Coraliomargarita algicola: one gene and its partner. The protein of the gene in region 1 binds, or shares a complex with, the protein of each later gene. Links are inferred from orthologs where the notes say so. Each region holds a gene or a part of one and is shown on either strand. Other genes may lie near its edges.

Evidence for each region.
Region 2: the proteins of uvrB (region 1) and SH580_RS08890 are in contact, whole or in part, in a crystal structure (PDB 7EGT), measured with the Thermus thermophilus proteins. The link is inferred for Coraliomargarita algicola from one-to-one orthologs. Residues at the interface, in WP_096411307.1 of Thermus thermophilus: Glu23, Leu25, Arg26, Asp27, Gly28, Glu29, Arg30, Phe31, Arg55, Glu326, Asp327, Phe328, Glu379, Ser382, Gln383, His398, Gly400, Arg401; in WP_096412145.1 of Thermus thermophilus: His654, Arg656, Phe657, Gln666, Asp668, Glu669, Lys680, Arg681, Leu682, Ser683, Lys685, Tyr686, Ala687.

What each region holds. Positions count from the first base shown.
Region 1 is NZ_CP138858.1:2,664,714-2,672,742, reverse strand. Bases 2,990-5,987 are described here. They hold uvrB (excinuclease ABC subunit UvrB), read left to right. Parts: upstream 2,990-3,452; coding sequence 3,453-5,522; downstream 5,523-5,987. Other genes in these bases: pfkB (1-phosphofructokinase), read left to right, coding at 5,605-5,987; fbaA (class II fructose-bisphosphate aldolase), read right to left, coding at 2,990-3,190. Also shown: SH580_RS10755 (response regulator), read right to left, coding at 1-79; hpt (hypoxanthine phosphoribosyltransferase), read right to left, coding at 271-849; SH580_RS10745 (NAD(P) transhydrogenase subunit alpha), read right to left, coding at 913-2,040; more of fbaA, read right to left, coding at 2,159-2,989; more of pfkB, read left to right, coding at 5,988-6,573; SH580_RS10725 (YdeI/OmpD-associated family protein), read left to right, coding at 6,578-7,216; SH580_RS10720 (DUF6159 family protein), read left to right, coding at 7,868-8,029. UniProt on the Escherichia coli protein: The UvrABC repair system catalyzes the recognition and processing of DNA lesions. A damage recognition complex composed of 2 UvrA and 2 UvrB subunits scans DNA for abnormalities.
Region 2 is NZ_CP138858.1:2,252,327-2,260,247, forward strand. Bases 2,856-5,745 are described here. They hold SH580_RS08890 (ATP-dependent helicase), read left to right. Parts: upstream 2,856-3,257; coding sequence 3,258-5,234; downstream 5,235-5,745. Other genes in these bases: SH580_RS08885 (SDR family oxidoreductase), read left to right, coding at 2,856-3,129; SH580_RS08895 (PRC-barrel domain-containing protein), read left to right, coding at 5,732-5,745. In the rest of the region: rsgA (ribosome small subunit-dependent GTPase A), read right to left, coding at 1-353; SH580_RS08880 (isochorismate synthase), read right to left, coding at 461-1,891; more of SH580_RS08885, read left to right, coding at 2,230-2,855; more of SH580_RS08895, read left to right, coding at 5,746-6,364; cls (cardiolipin synthase), read left to right, coding at 6,678-7,921. UniProt on the Escherichia coli protein: A helicase with DNA-dependent ATPase activity. Unwinds DNA duplexes with 3'-5' polarity. Translocates on single-stranded DNA with 3'-5' polarity. Initiates unwinding more efficiently from a nicked substrate than double-stranded DNA.

The DNA of each region.
Region 1 (8,029 bases):
ATTCGCTTTGATCAATTACAGCCTGACTGACCATCTCGCGGATGGCAGTTTGGTCTTCAATTATGGCAACAGTTTTCATGGTAGTCAGGTAATTTATCGTACTATGACTATTAAATGGCTGTGATAAAGCTTTTAGTTCAATAGTTTAGAAGTGTTTACCACCAGTTAATTCGATTTTTGGATGAATATTGGACCCTAGGGAGAAATTTTGAATGATGATCGAGTTTGTGTGTGGGCGATTATTGATGCCATGTCGATGGATAATATCACTTAGGCCCACTCCGGTGGATTCTGTAGCTCGGGGCGTAATACACCGATGCATGGTAGCTGGCGGTAGCGCTCCGCGAAGTCTAAGCCATAGCCGACGACGAATTCGTCGGGAATTTTGAAGCCCACGAAGTCCGCTTCGAAATCGACTGTACGAGTCGTTTTTTTGTCCAAGAGGACGCAGGTCCTTAAGGTGGCTGGTCCCATGGCGCGGAACATTTCGGTGACGCGTGCCAGTGTGTTACCTGAGTCCAGGATGTCGTCGATGATGAGTACATCCATCCCTTTTAGGTCGAGTCGAACTTTGTCGATGACTTCTGGTGCTTGTAATGGTCGAGCTTCGTCGCGGTAGCTGGATATGCGAATGCAGTCAAGTTGCAGTGGGATATTTAGCTGCCGTATCAAATCGGCCACGAAAATAATGGCACCATTAATGATCGCGATTACGGCGACATCGCGTCCTGCATAGGTCTTGTTGATTTCTTGCCCGAGTTCCTTCAATCGGTTCTGGATCGTGGCTTCGTCGACGAGGACCCTATCAATATCATCGAGAGGATTATAGGCGGGATCGTTTGTTTGCATAGGTGCTTTTAATATTAAGAGGGGAGTTGATTACAAGTCGTACTATAGATTCTTATAGGCCGCCTATTTGAATCGCTCATGCACGACCTGGCCGCCACGAGTGATCAAGCAGCCTTTGAGAATCTCATCCTCTTCCCGATACTGAAAGTCCTGCGTTTTTGCATCCCAAAAGTGTTCGATTAAATTGTAGAAATTAGAGGCGAGCATGAGTGAGGCATCTTTGGGAAAGTAGCCCTCCAGGTTTTCGGGGCCGATCACGCGTACTCCTTGAGGGGTGACGATTTCTTCGCCGAGCTTGGAGCCTACGACGTTACCGCCAGACTCGACTGCGAAGTCGATGACGATGCTGCCACTTTGCATCTGCGCCAGCACCCCTTCATCCAGAATGACGGGGGCCTTGCGACCAAAGAGTTTAGCAGTGGTGATCACGATGTCCGCGCGGGCGCAGGCTTTTGCCATTTCCTGCCGCTGTTTTTCCATTTGCTCGGGAGTGAGCTCTTGCGCGTAGCCTTGGTCGGTCTGTCCGGTGGCACCGAGATCGACTTTAATAAATTTGGCGCCGAGTGATTTGACCTGATCTTCGACCGCGGGGCGGGTGTCAAAGGCTTCCACGCGAGCACCCAAGCGCTTGGCGGTGGCGATGGCCTGCAGTCCGGCGACGCCTACGCCGATGACAAAAACACGTGCCGGCGAGATGGTGCCGGCGGGCGTCATCATCATGGGCAAGATTTTGCGCATGCGGTCCGTCGCCATAATGACTGCTGCGTAACCAGCTAGGTTGGCCTGCGAGGAGAGAGCATCCATCTTTTGGGCCAGGGTGCTGCGTGGGATCATTTCCATGCTGATGCTTGCCAGTTTGCGCTTGGCAAGGTCGGCGATCAGCTGCGGTTCGTTGAAGGGGTCGAGGAAGCTAATGTGCAGCGTGCCGGGGCGTAAGGCGTCCAGTTCTGCTGTCTGCGGTTTGCGCACCCGTATCACTATGTCGGCCGTGGCGTAGCCAGCGGCGCTGGCTTGGACGATTTCAGCTCCAGCTGTTTGGTAGGCTTCGTCGTTGAAGTCGGATTGTAGGCCGATGCCTGTTTCGACACTGACGTCGAGTCCCAAGTCTTTGAACTTTTTAACAGTTGCGGGGACAATGGCGGTGCGGGTTTCGGCAGGGTGTGATTCTCTCGGGGCGAATAGACGTCTCATAATCCGTTGCATATTAGAGTGCTTGTCGCGATTCGCGGCAAGTGTGAAGTCAGGGTACGAAAAAGCCGGATACCGCTAAGCGGAATCCGGCTTTGAAAAATAAAATCAGTCGGCTGCTTTAGACTGTGCCGAAGATTGTTTTGCCTGTGGAGCAGAGGTCGTCGGCAGCTTGCATCAAGCGATCTGCCATGTTCTTTTCAGCTTTCTTGAGGTAGCCGCGTGGGTCGTAGACCTTCTTGTTGCCAACTTCGCCGTCGATCTTGAGCACACCTTCGATGTTTTCGCAGATATGTGTCACGACTGGGCGTGTGAATGCGTACTGTGTGTCGGTGTCGATGTTCATCTTGACCACACCATACTCCAGAGTTTCGCGAATGTCGCTGAGCTCGGAACCGGAGCCGCCGTGGAAGACGAGGTCCATCAGTGCATCGGCGCCATGCTTCTCGGTGACAGCTTTTTGGCCGTCGCGCAGGATGGTTGGCTTCAGCTTTACGGAGCCGGGCTTGTAAGCGCCGTGCACGTTACCGAAAGTTGCAGCGAAGAGGAAGCGGCCGATTGGCTGGAGGGCTTCGTAAACTTCAACCATGTCTTCGGGAGTGGTGTAGAGCTTTTCAGCGGGCAGGCCTGAGGTGTCGTGGCCGTCTTCTTCGCCGCCGACGCAACCAGCTTCAACTTCAAGGATGATGTCGAGCTCGGCGCACTCCTTCAGCAAAGCCTTGGAGATTTCGAGGTTTTCCTTAAGGTCGACGACAGAACCGTCGAACATGTGTGATTGGAAAAGTGGGCCCTTGCCTTCTGCGATGCGCTTGCGAGAAGCTTCGAGCAGAGGTTTGAGGAAGCCGTCGACTTTTTCAGGGTGGCAGTGGTCGGTGTGTAGGGCAACCAGCACATCGTGCTTTTCAGCCAAAATGTGAGTGGCTTCGGCGAGAACGATCGCACCGAAAGCTGCGTCATTTACATTGAGGCCAGAGGCGAATTGACCGCCACCAGTGGACACTTGAATAATTCCGTCAGATTTCGCGTCGGAAAATGCCTTGAGTGCGGCATTGATTGTGGTGATCGAAGTCACGTTGACGGCCGGGTAGGCGTAGTTGCCCTTTTGGGCGGCGTCGAGCATCGCTTCGTATTGTTTTGGTGTGGCTACTGGCATCTTTCGATTAGTTTGATTTATCTATTTTACGAGTGAAGTAAGCGCTTCTAATTCAGCGCGTAGGTGAATCGCAAGTTAATTCTTTCTCTTCTTACTTTTCAATCTTCTAATTCTGCTCAGACCTTGCTAGCGCAAGTTCCTGCTGAAATTGTAGCGATGCGACGCCAGTCGCGTCTGATCGAAATGTGAGGTCGCTCTGCGAACAAAGTCGCAAGTTCGCCTTGCGCTTGCGTCTCTTGGGAACTCTGCAATCTGTATTTCTGTGGATTTTAAACTGAGCAGCGACTACTCCCCACAGGGGGACCAACCAGAAGCGATTCGACAATTGGTCGAGTCCATCCGCGCGGGCAATCGTTATCAGACCTTGTTGGGGGTGACGGGCTCGGGAAAAACCTTCTCCATGGCCAATGTTATCCAGGAGTTGCAGCGTCCGGCGTTGATTATTTCGCACAATAAGACCTTGGCTGCTCAGCTCTACTCCGAGTTTAAGGCCTTCTTTCCGGAAAATGCGGTCGAGTATTTCGTCAGCTATTACGACTACTACCAACCGGAGGCCTACATTCCGCAGACGGATACCTACATCGAGAAAGATTCCTCGATCAACGACGATATCGAGCGCCTGCGCATCTCTGCCTCGTCGTCGCTGATCAGCCGCAAGGACGTGATTGTGATCGCCAGTGTGTCCTGCATCTACGGTCTCGGTTCGCCGGAGGACTTCAAGGCGATGATGCTTCCGCTACGTGCGGGGCTGGAGCTTTCGCGCGACGACTTTCTGGAGCAGCTGGTCGGGATTCTCTATGAGCGCAATGATGTCGATTTCAAGCGGGGCAGCTTTCGAGTGCGCGGCGATGTGGTGGATATTTACCCCGCCTATATGGAGTCCGGGATTCGTATTGAGTTCTGGGGCGACGAAATCGAGAGTATTCGCGAGCTGGATCCTGTGACTGGAGAGACCAGCGAGCAGCTGGAAATGTTTAACCTGTATCCGGCCACTCAATACGTGACTCCCAAGGATAAAGTTGATGCCGCGATCGCGGGCATCCGGCAAGAGTTGGAAGAGCGCGTCGCATATTTTGAATCAAAAAACATGTTGATCGAGGCGCAGCGCATCCGCATGCGCACGGAATACGATATCGAGCTGCTGCAAGAGATGGGCTTTTGCACTGGCATTGAAAATTACTCACGCTACCTTTCCGGTCGTAAGCCTGGGGAGCGTCCCTTCTGCCTGATCGATTTCTTTCCCGAGGACGCGCTGCTCTTTGTCGATGAGAGTCACGTGACCTTGCCCCAGGTGCGTGCTATGTATAATGGCGACCGCGCGCGCAAAGAGCGTCTAGTCGACTTTGGCTTTCGCCTGCCCTCGGCCATGGATAATCGTCCGCAAAAGGAAGAGGAGTTTAATCAAATTACCGGGCAGACCATCTACGTGTCCGCGACCCCCGCGCAGCATGAATACGATGTGTCCCAGGTGATTGCCGAGCAAGTGATTCGCCCGACTGGCTTGGTGGATCCGGTGATGGAAATTCGCCCGATTCAGGGGCAGGTGGAAGACTTTATTGGCGAAGTGCGTCAGGCGGCCGACATGGGAGAGCGCACCCTAGCCACGACTTTGACCAAGCGCATGTCGGAGGACTTGAGCGATTACCTGCGCGAGGCGGGGCTGAAGGTGGAATACTTGCACTCCGACATCGACGCCATCGAGCGAGTTGAGATTTTGCGCCGTCTGCGCAAGGGGGAATTTGATGTCTTGGTTGGAGTCAATCTGCTGCGGGAAGGACTGGACTTGCCCGAAGTGGCCTTGGTGGCGATTCTCGATGCAGACAAAGAGGGCTTTCTGCGTAGCGCCACTAGCTTGATTCAAACCGCCGGCCGTGCGGCGCGCCATGAAAAGGGGCGCGTCATTCTCTATGCGGATGTGATTACCAAGTCGATTCAGCTCACATTAGAAACCACCGATTACCGCCGGGAGAAGCAGCTCGCACATAATAAGCAGCACGGCATCATCCCGGTTGGGGTGAAGCGCGAGATCGATGATGGCTTGCAGGCACCCGGCAAGCGCTACGATGAACGCGAAGACGATGTCATCGGCCTGCTCGCGGAGTCCGACGATCGCGATGTCGCGGAAGTCATCGCCGAGATGGAGGAGGAAATGCTGGAGGCCGCGCGTAAGTTGGAATTCGAGAAAGCGGCCATGATCCGCGATCAAATCGAGACGTTGCAGAGCGGTAAACATGGCGGTGGCGAGAGTGGTGCCGCCAAGAGTAAGCCCTACAAAAAACGTAAATCTAAGGCTGTTTATAATAAGAGTGGCCTGCCCAGAAAGAAAAAATAGTGGCGGGGCGTTTCATTGACCTTTTTCTTTGATCGGTTAGAATATGGGAGCTCCATAATAGAAAGCCTCAAGCATGATGACTATGAATACTAAACCCTCAATCATCACAGTGACTCTAAATCCGGCGATCGACCATTCCGTATTTGTGGATCAGCTGCTGCCGGGCACGGTGCATCGGGCCACTGATTCGCATCGCCAAGCAGGCGGTAAAGGCGTGAATGTCGCTACGATGCTCGCGCTGGGGGGAGCTTCGGTTGCTGTCACTGGCTTTTTGGGCGAAGACAACCCCGCGATTTTTGAAACACACTTCAAACGGCACGCTCTGCAGGATAACTTTATTCGTGTGCCGGGTGAAACGCGCACCGGCATTAAGATTATCGATGCGCAGGCGAATGACACCACAGATCTCAATTTGCCAGGACCCGCTCCCAGCTCGGCGCAATGTGAGGGTTTGTTGTCCACTCTGTTGCAACAGGTGCAAGCCGGCACCTGGGTAGTGATCGCCGGTAGCTTGCCCCGTGGTGTGGAGCCTGCCTTTTTGCTTGAGCTGATTCCTCGCTTACGTGAGGCGGGGGCCAAAGTTGCGATCGATTCCAGTGGTGCCGCCTTGAAGGCCGCAGTCGCTGCGGGCGTAGATTTGGCGAAGCCCAATGAGCATGAGTTGGCGGAGTTATTGGATGCGAAATTTGACGATTTCCAAGCCACTCTGGAAGCGGCGCGTAAGCTCTGTCGCGAGCGCATTCCGAACCTAATCGTTTCGCTGGGAGGCGATGGGGCGTTGTTTCTGACGGAAGATTCCGAGCTGATGGCGAGCGCGCCTCCAGTCAATGTGATCAGCACCGTGGGTGCCGGTGATTCCCTTTTGGCGGGTTATTTGCAGGGGCGCCTGGCGGGAGCGCCGCTAGAGGACTGCGCGCGCAGGGCCACTGTGTATGCTTGGAGCCGATTGGAGTCTTTAGTGTCTGCGCTTCCTGCGCCCGATGAATTGCAGCAGCGAATGGCGCGTGTGCGCGTGCAGACGATTGCCTCGGGGGATGCTCCATCACAGTAATTGTATGTCGAAGCCAGTAAAACCCAGCAATGTGGATGAATACCTTAAGGCCGGTTGTGGCCGTTGTGCGCTCGGAGGTACGCCGGACTGTAAAGTGCATCCTTGGGCGGAGGTGCTTCGCTCGTTGCGCGCAATTGTTTTACAGACTGAGTTGGTGGAAGTGATCAAATGGGGGGCGCCTTGTTATACTTATGCAAATAAAAATGTGCTGATGCTGGGGGCGCTGAAGGAGTCAGTGGTGCTTTCTTTTTTTCGGGGATCGGAAATGAAGGATACAGCAGCGATCTTGGACTTGCCTGGAGAGAATACACGTTTTGCACGTTGTATCCGGTTTAAAAATACGGAATCTGTGGCGTCGCTTGAAGAGGCTTTGCTGGGCTATGTCGCGCAAGCCATTGAGATCGAAAAGTCTGGCAAAGCGGTCAGCGATCCGAAGCTTGGGCAGCCTGCGTATCCGCAAGAACTGATTGAGGCGTTTGAGCAAAATGCCGACTTTAAGGCTGCCTTTGCCGCGCTCACGCCAGGTCGGCAGCGCGGTTATCTGCTCTATTTTACATCTGCAAAGCAGTCGAAGACAAAGGCTGCACGGATTGAGAAGTGCATGCCTAAAGTGTTTTCCGGTAAGGGCTGGAACGAGCGCTAGCAGCCGGCCAGGAGTAGCCTCAAAACTCTGTTTTTGAGAGCGCCGTGATTGTGCCGGTGTCCGGAGCTGTCTGAGTGCCCGGTTCAGAGAACCGAGCTTACGGGGCAGGTGTAGCTTCAAAACTCTGTTTTGGAGAGCAGGCAGGTGTAGCCTCAAAACTTTGTTTTGGGGAGCGCCGTGATTGCGCCGGTGTCCGGAGCTGCCTGAGTGCCCGGTTCAAAGAACCGAGCTTACGGGCCAGATGTAGCCTCAAAACTCTGCTTTGGGGAGCGTCGTGATTGCGCCGGTGTTCGGAGCTGTCTGAGTGCCCGGTTCAAAGAACCGAGCTTACGGGGCAGGTGTAGCCTCAAAACTTTGTTTTGGGGAGCGTCGTGATTGTGCCGGTGTCTGGTAGCTGTGTGAGTGCCCGGTTCGGAGAACCGAGCTTACGGGGCAGGTGTAGCTTCAAAACTCTGTTTTGGAGAGCGTCGTGATTGCGCCGGTGTCCGGAACTGTGTGAGTGCCCGGTTCAGAGAACCGAGCTTACGGGGCAGGTGTAGCCTCAAAACTCTGTTTTGGAGAGCGCCGTGATTGCGCCGGTGTCCGGAGCTGTCTGAGTGCCTCGAAAAGAACGATATTTACATTTTGTTTTAGTTGGCTTAGTCCTAGCTTATGTTTGAATCATTATCTCGTAGTTGGGACTTTACTAAGTTGAGTTATGGCATGCTGCGGGAGCACAAGCATTTGACTCTGTTTCCGGTACTTTCGACGGCGGCGACCTTTTTGGTCTTGGCCAGTTTTATTTTGCCTCTTTGGCAGTTCGGGCTGTTTGAA
Region 2 (7,921 bases), 410 kb from region 1 along the record:
ACCACATCTACATTCGCTGCGATCACTTGCTCCTCCGTGCCCTTGCCAGGCGCTTTACGCGAAAGGCATGTTTGGCGTTCCAGGCGTGCACGGATCACTGCATCATATTCGTTCTCATCCGCGCCCATTTCCAATGCCACCCAATCGCCCACCGAGGGGAGCGCCGCATCTGTTTCGGCAGCATGATATACACTGCCCCCCAACGAAACCTCCAGCTCATCACCGCCTTCAATCACAGCGCCATAAGAGATCTTATTATCGCGAATCAAGCGCGCAGGCACCCAGCCTTTCTGCAAGCAGTCAGCAAATTCCGCCGCGAAGCGATCGTTCCATCCTAGGTCTTCAAGTGTCATTGAGGCAGCATGCTAAGCGCTTCCGTGGGTAGCACAAACTTTCAATTGATAGATCACGCAAGGGAATTTTAATTCAAGCACACGGGGTAAATCAAACTCCCTGCCACCTAGCCTTGAGCCAACACATCCAGTAAAGCGCGCAACTTCATCTCCGTCTCACGCATTTCCTTGTCCGGATCGGACCCCTTCACGATACCTGCACCCGCATAAAGGCGTGCAAGCTTCCCTTCGATAAGAGCCGAGCGGATACCGACGATCATTTCCCCCTCATTGAGGTGATTGAACCAGCCGACCACGCCCGCATAGAGCCCACGCTCCATCTGCTCCAACTCGGCAATACACGGCACTGCCTGCTCACGCGGCGAACCACCCACCGCGGGTGTGGGATGCATCTCCGGTAACATATCCAGCAAATGCACCGACTCGCCCACCTCCGCCTGTATGCGAGTACGCAAGTGCTGCACATTAGCCAATAAAAGTAGCTGCGGATGCGGCTCCGCATGCCCTTGAACCCCCACACGCTCTAAACGCCGCAAAATGGAATCGCGCACACAAACATGCTCATGCAAATCCTTCTCACTTTCCAGCAGTGCTCGCGCATATTTTGCATCTTCGCCCGCAGTCTGCCCACGCGGGGCCGAACCTGCAATCGCCTCCGTCAACAAATGTCCATTGCGAATCTGTAATAAACGCTCTGGCGTAGCGCCGATAAAGCTGCGCGCCTCTCCACCCGCAAACGAAAAGGTAAAACAGCCCGCGAAGCGCTCTCGTAAACGATTTAATGTGTCCAGAGGTTGCCAAGGACGATCCGCTTCCAGCTCGATACCGCGCGCCAGCACGATTTTCTCATAGGCACCCGCCTCGATCGCTTCGAGCGCCCGACACACAGCCGCTGGATAGACGCCGGGCGCCAGCTCTCGCCGCGACTCAACCTTGGGTGACGCGGCCACATCCTCCAAAGCCGCCTCTGGTAAATAATCAAAGGCCCCAAACTTGCGATAGGCGCCCCAGACTCGCATTACCAGGCTATCAATATCGGTATCCGCCTCGACCTTCAAATTCGCCACTGCGCCATACTTTCCATTCGAGCGAGAGACTTGCCAGCGTGGCAAAAACACCGTCGCCGCCGGAAATGCAGCCCCCTCGCTGACCGTATCATCGAAGCTGAAAGCAGTAAAAAAATGCGGCCCGGTAAAAGCCTCACTCAAATCGCCCACCGCAATAGTATGCTCCAATATCTCCTGGGCAAAGGCCTTCACCGAGGCAAATCGATCAGAACCATCAAAGCGCGCTTGCACCACTGCCTCCGCTGCGGCCACCGCCTCATCGTCGCTGGCGCGCTCGATATAGCAGTGTAATTCGTCGGGCTCATAGATGGACTGCAAGACCGCCAGCGGCGCAATGTGCTTCACTGCCAAAGAGATACTCGCTATCTGGAAATGCCCCTTGGCGCGAGCCGCATCACGGCAGCCCTGTAAAAATTGACGCAGTGCACCCTCATCACGCTCGGGCAACATACTGGAGGGAATAATCTGCATTCGAGCGAGAAAAACCAAGATGCCCGAAACCGCAACCAACAAAGCGGAGGCTTTTACTTCGGAACCGATCCCTTAAATTTGAATGCCAATAAATGTGGAGCCACACCCAGCCAGTATTGCAAAATGAAGCGATCATTAGCCTTCAAACATTGCCAATTGCAAATCGGATGTGGCTGATGCATGCCGCACTAAAAGCAGTAAAAGCCCATGCAACTGAACATAAAGCAGTTACAAAGCACCTCTGCATTTAACTCATGTGCTTGGCATAGCCCGTGCACATTCTGTGCGGTCCGCTCACGCCACGCGCGTGATTATATAACCTCAAAGAGTCAGCCACTATGAAGTTAAACCAAAAACCAAATCGCCCCAACCCGCTGTATATCGGAGCACGTCCTCCTTTTGATGGTAAATCAGCTGCTGGAGCAGGCGACGCAAGCGACGAACTAAATCCTCCAGCAGATCATGGAGAACAAAGCTATAAAGGCCACCAGCAATTATCAGGCTGCGTCGCACTAGTCATAGGAGGTGACAGTGGAATCGGCAGAGCCATCGCACTTGCCAATGCACGCGAAGGAGCTGATGTCGCATTCACATACCACAAAAACCAAAGCGATGCAGAGAGCACGCAACAACTCTTACAACAAGAGGCTGGCGTGCGAACCTGCGCCTATCAACTCGACCAAAGTAAAGCCGAACACTGCAAGCAACTGCTACAACAAGTAAACAGTGAATTCGGAAGACTGGACATTCTAGTCAACAACGCAGCGACGCAAACAACCTATCAAACTGCTGATGCAATCGATATAGAAGAATTCGAGAATACCTTTAAAATCAATGCATTCGGAACATTCTATCTGTGCAAATATGCCTTAGATATAATTCGGGAAAGTGGCTGTATTATTAACACAGCATCCATACAAAGCTTTGATCCCTCAGCCTATTTGCTCCCTTACGCAGCTACTAAGGCGGCAATCGCGAGTATGACAAAATCGTTCGCATCATTTGCGATCCATAAAGGGATACGTGTCAACGCCGTGGCACCTGGCCCGGTATGGACACCTCTCATTCCAAATACCATGCCGGAGGATAAAATAGAAAACTTTGGCTCAAACACCCTGCTTGGAAGACCCGCGCAGCCTTCAGAACTAGCGCACGCCTATGTATTTCTAGCGTCGCCGCAGGCCAGTTATATCACAGGAGAAATTTATCCTGTAACCGGGGGCCGCCAACAAATCTAGCGCAGCTGCAACTTGTGCACCTAAATGAGCCCGTCGGCATTGCCGACGGGCTCATTTTCTGTACATTATTTTCCATTTGCGCTGGGCGGGCCCCACTTCACACTTGCCGCTCACACTTCACACTTTCCATGCAAGCACCACTCCCTCCCATCGATTTCAAAGCTGAACTAAACGACGAACAATATGCCGCCGTTACCTCTGAGCCAGGCCCGGCCTTGGTGCTCGCTGGCGCAGGCTCAGGAAAGACCCGCACCCTCACCTATCGAGTGGCTTACTTGCTGCACCAAGGCGTGCAACCCTACGAAATCCTACTGCTCACATTTACCAACAAAGCCTCACGCGAAATGCTGGAACGGGTGGAAGAGCTCACGGGCATCAATGGTCGCCAGCTCTGGGGCGGCACCTTCCACAGCATCGCACAACGCATCCTGCGCGTACACGGTGATCTGGTCGGCCTCCAGCGTAACTATACGATACTTGATCAAGGCGAAGCGGAAGCGATCCTTAAAAACGTCATTCAGACCATCGACTCCAAGTTCATCAAAACCAAGAACAACCCCAAGCCCAAAGTGGTCGCGGACATGATCAGTTACGCGCGCAACACCTGCCGCGAACCACGCGAAGAGGCTGATGAGCGCTACCCCTTCCTCGACGGCATGGCCGACAAGGTCGATAAATTCTACAAGGCCTATAAGCAGGCCAAACTGGATCAACAAGTGGTCGATTACGACGACCTCTTGGAATACTTCCTCAAACTACTGCGCGAGCAAGCCGAGATTCGCGAACAGTATCAAGCGCGCTTTAAACACATCCTGGTCGACGAATTCCAAGACACCAATCGCCTACAGTCTGACATCGTGGATCAACTCGCAGGCCATCACCAAGTAATGGCCGTCGGCGACGACGCACAGTGCATCTACACCTGGCGCGGCGCCGATTTCGATAACATCATGCAGTTCGAAGTACGCCACCCCGGAGCCGAGGTACACAAAATCGAAACCAACTACCGCAGCTCGCCCGAGATCTTGGGCTTTGCCAATGCCGTACTGGCATCACAACCGAGCGGCCTCGGATTCTCCAAAGAGCTGCGCGCCATCAAACCCTCACGCGAACGCCCCTACTTTGTGCCCGTCATGGACACACGCGGTCAGGCTAAATTTATTATCGAACGCATTGAGGGACTGGTCGATGAAGGACGCAACCTCTCCGATATCGCCATCCTCTACCGCGCCCACTTTCAGGCAATGGACCTGCAAATGGAGCTCACACGTCTAAAAATCGATTACCAGATCACAAGTGGCGTGCGCTTCTTCGAACAAGCCCACATCAAAGACTTCACCGCGCAGCTGCGCTTCGCCTCCAACCCGGCCGACGTATCCGCCTTTGCTCGCTTCACCTGCCTACTGCCCAAGGTCGGCCCCAAGACCGCGGAGCGTATCCATAAATTCACTCGCGAGCGCGCAGCCAAACTAGAAAAGAACTTTTGCGATGTACTGGTCTCGCCTGAAGTGCTCAAAAAAGTGCCCGCCGACGCCAAGGAAGAATGGCCCTCACTCGCCGAGACGATTCGCGAAGTATCTGCCGCCCTCACTGAACGCGCACCGGAAGAAATCATTCAACTCGCGCTCGACGGTTGGTATAGCAGCTACATCCGTGAGATCTATCCCAACTGGACTGACCGCGCCGATGACTTGCAGAGCTTGGTCAGTTTCGCCAACCGCTTTGAGACGATGGAGGAATTGCTTGCTCAACTAGTATTACTCGCCTCCGAAAGTAATGAACGCAGCCCGGAAGAACAACAGAACTGCTTGCGATTGACCACGATCCACCAAGCCAAAGGCCTTGAATTTCCCGTGGTTTTTGTGATCGGGCTGGCCGATGGCACCTTCCCACTCAAACGCACCATTGATGCGGGCGACTTGGAAGAAGAGCGTCGCCTCTTCTATGTGGCCGTCACTCGCGCGGAAGAAGAACTCTATATGAGCTACCCCATGCTCAACAATCAAGGCAATCAAGTCATGCGCCTCAACCCCAGTCGCTTCATTCAGGAAATCGATCCCAGCCGCTACGAGACACTTAGAGTCGCCCCCACGCGGCGCTATTAATCCGCCACGCCACGATTATTCGCGCTCTGGTGCTCGCCCCATCACGCTATAAAAAAAGTAGCTGACCATGTTAATAGAATAATTCCAGTCAGAGCCTCTAAGGCTGTCACAAATTTAAGCGCTCCCGTAGGCTCTTCGCTGATACCGAGCGTCGAGTATGTCACGGCTGAATGATAGAAAAAGAGCTGCCACACACATACTTGCAAGCTGCAATAGAACTTTCAAAAACAGCTGCGTTTTGCATGAGACAAAGGGCCTGCATTCTCGTGCCAGATCTCTTTAAATAAAAATCCTCCCAAAAAAAGAGAGAAGGATATCACTGCATAGACAGCTGAAAAACAAGAAGTTATGCAGCATACAAAATCCTCAAAGAGACGAAACCGTGCTCAGGCATCCAGGTAATTCAAGCATGTTGGCATGCTGCCTGTTTAAAGACTATTGATCGCGACACCCACTGGTTCGCGGCCTAAACATAAAAACGAAGGAAATAGACTACTATGAAAAAGACAGTAATCACATACGCTTCCATTCTTGCTATCAGCGCAACTGGCTTCGCCAAATCTCCAGATCTTGGTGAGAATTATAAACTCATCCAAAACGATCGAATCGAAACTAAGGTAACCGTCGAAGATCTCACCGGCACTCCAGTATACGACAAGTATGGCGTCGAAATTGGCAGCGTTAATGACATCCAGGTAAATGCCAAAGACGGCACACTCACCACTGCTTATCTCTCAGTCGGTGGCACATGGGGCTTAGGCGAGAGTCACGTATCTTTGCCCTACGATCAACTGACTCATAATGAAGCCGAAAATCGCTTCACAGTGGACACCACAGAAAGCGAGATTAAGGCCTACATCGACCATCAACGCCAGTCGATGAAGCGCGGCACCGCCCACCAGCAACAGTGGGATCAAGCTGAGAACAAACTCGGCAAGATGTGGCACGATGTAAAATCCAGCCTCAGCGTCGAAGACAATGACCTCGCTGAGGTCGAAGCTGAAATCGAAGACAACACAGTCTACCTCGAAGGCGAAGTTGAAAGCCAAGCACTCAAAAACCAAATCGAAAAAGCCTTCGCAGCCACGACGGATCTACGAATCGTCAACAAAATCCAAGTTGAAATGTAAATCGCCTGCTTGAATTACATTTAAAAAAGAAGGCCGGGTGTTCTATCACCCGGCCTTTTTCTTGTAAGTCCTTTCTCACTAAACCCATGGCGGTAAAAAATAATGCCTCCAATGCCCCAAGCAAGTAACGTCATAATAATACTCCGAAAAGAAAAGAATAGCAGGCACTTTGCGATAGAAGTGAGGAACTCAACCATTCGAACTAATGCCAAGTCTCAGAAAAAATATACATAAGCAGTGCACCCGGAAAAGATCTCGCAAATACATTCTATTTTGGAGTGCGCTCGTTAGCTTCCATATTATTGGTTTCTTTATGTCGCTGAATGCGCTCATGAGTGCCCGTACGCCACAGGGCACCACAGCCTGGGTCTTGGCGCTAAACACCGTACCTTTCATATCCGTGCCGACATACTTGGTTTTCGGAGAAGTCGACTTCGAGGAGTACATTGAAGAAAAGCAAATTTACGCATCACAGATCGAGCCGACAATTCAACGACTGCATGAGACCTTAGAGCAACAAAACTTAATTGCAGAGACGTTCAAAGGCTCCGCAGCGCTCAGAGACACTTTACTCCCATTACCAGCCACTCGAGGCAATGCCGCAGAATTGCTCCCCGATGGCCCCAAAGCCTTTGAATCTATATTTGAGGGAATCTCACAAGCTCAAGATTATGTGCTGATTCAATTTTTCACGATTGCAGATGATGAAGTAGGCTCCGAATTGGCCAGGCGACTCATCGAGCGTTCCCAAGCCGGTGTTGCCTGCTACGTGATCTATGACGACATTGGCACAAAAGTGAGTGACGACTACTTAGCACCCATGCATCAAGCGGGCGTGCAGTCAGTCAGTTTCAATGTCGTGCCTCAGTGGAACAAACTCTTCCGTCTCAATTTCAGAAACCATCGTAAACTAATTGTCGTGGATGGACACTCGGCGTGGATTGGAGGAATGAATGTAAAGGCCGACTACATGAACTGGCGTGATACAATGGCTCGCTTTGATGGCCCGGTCGTACAAACCTTGCAAGTAAGCTTTCTACAGGATTGGGCCTGGTCACGTGATGAAGTGCTCGAAGATTTAAACTGGCAGCCAAAATCGCACAGTGAACAAGGGCAAGATGTAGCGGTGGCCAGCCTGCCCTCTAGCCCAACCGATGGCTTCGAGCGCTATACCCTCTTTTTACTCGATGTCATTCACCACGCGGAAGAGCGACTTTGGATCGCGAGTCCTTACTTCGTACCCGACGACGTGATCGTGCGCGCTCTACAAGCTGCTGCATTAAGAGGGGTTGAAGTCAAAATACTGATCCCCGATGAGACCGACACCCTCATCGCACGATTAGCCCAATTCGCAGCATGGAGCTATATACGTGAGCTAGAAGCTGCCGGGGCAGAAATGTTTCAATATACCAGCCCCTTCATGCATCAAAAAATCATTCTGTCTGATCATGATTATTGCATCATCGGATCGGCAAATTTCGATAATCGCTCATTTAGACTCAACTTCGAATTGAGTGCGGTCGTGAGTGATAGAGCATTCAATCGGCAGGTCACTGA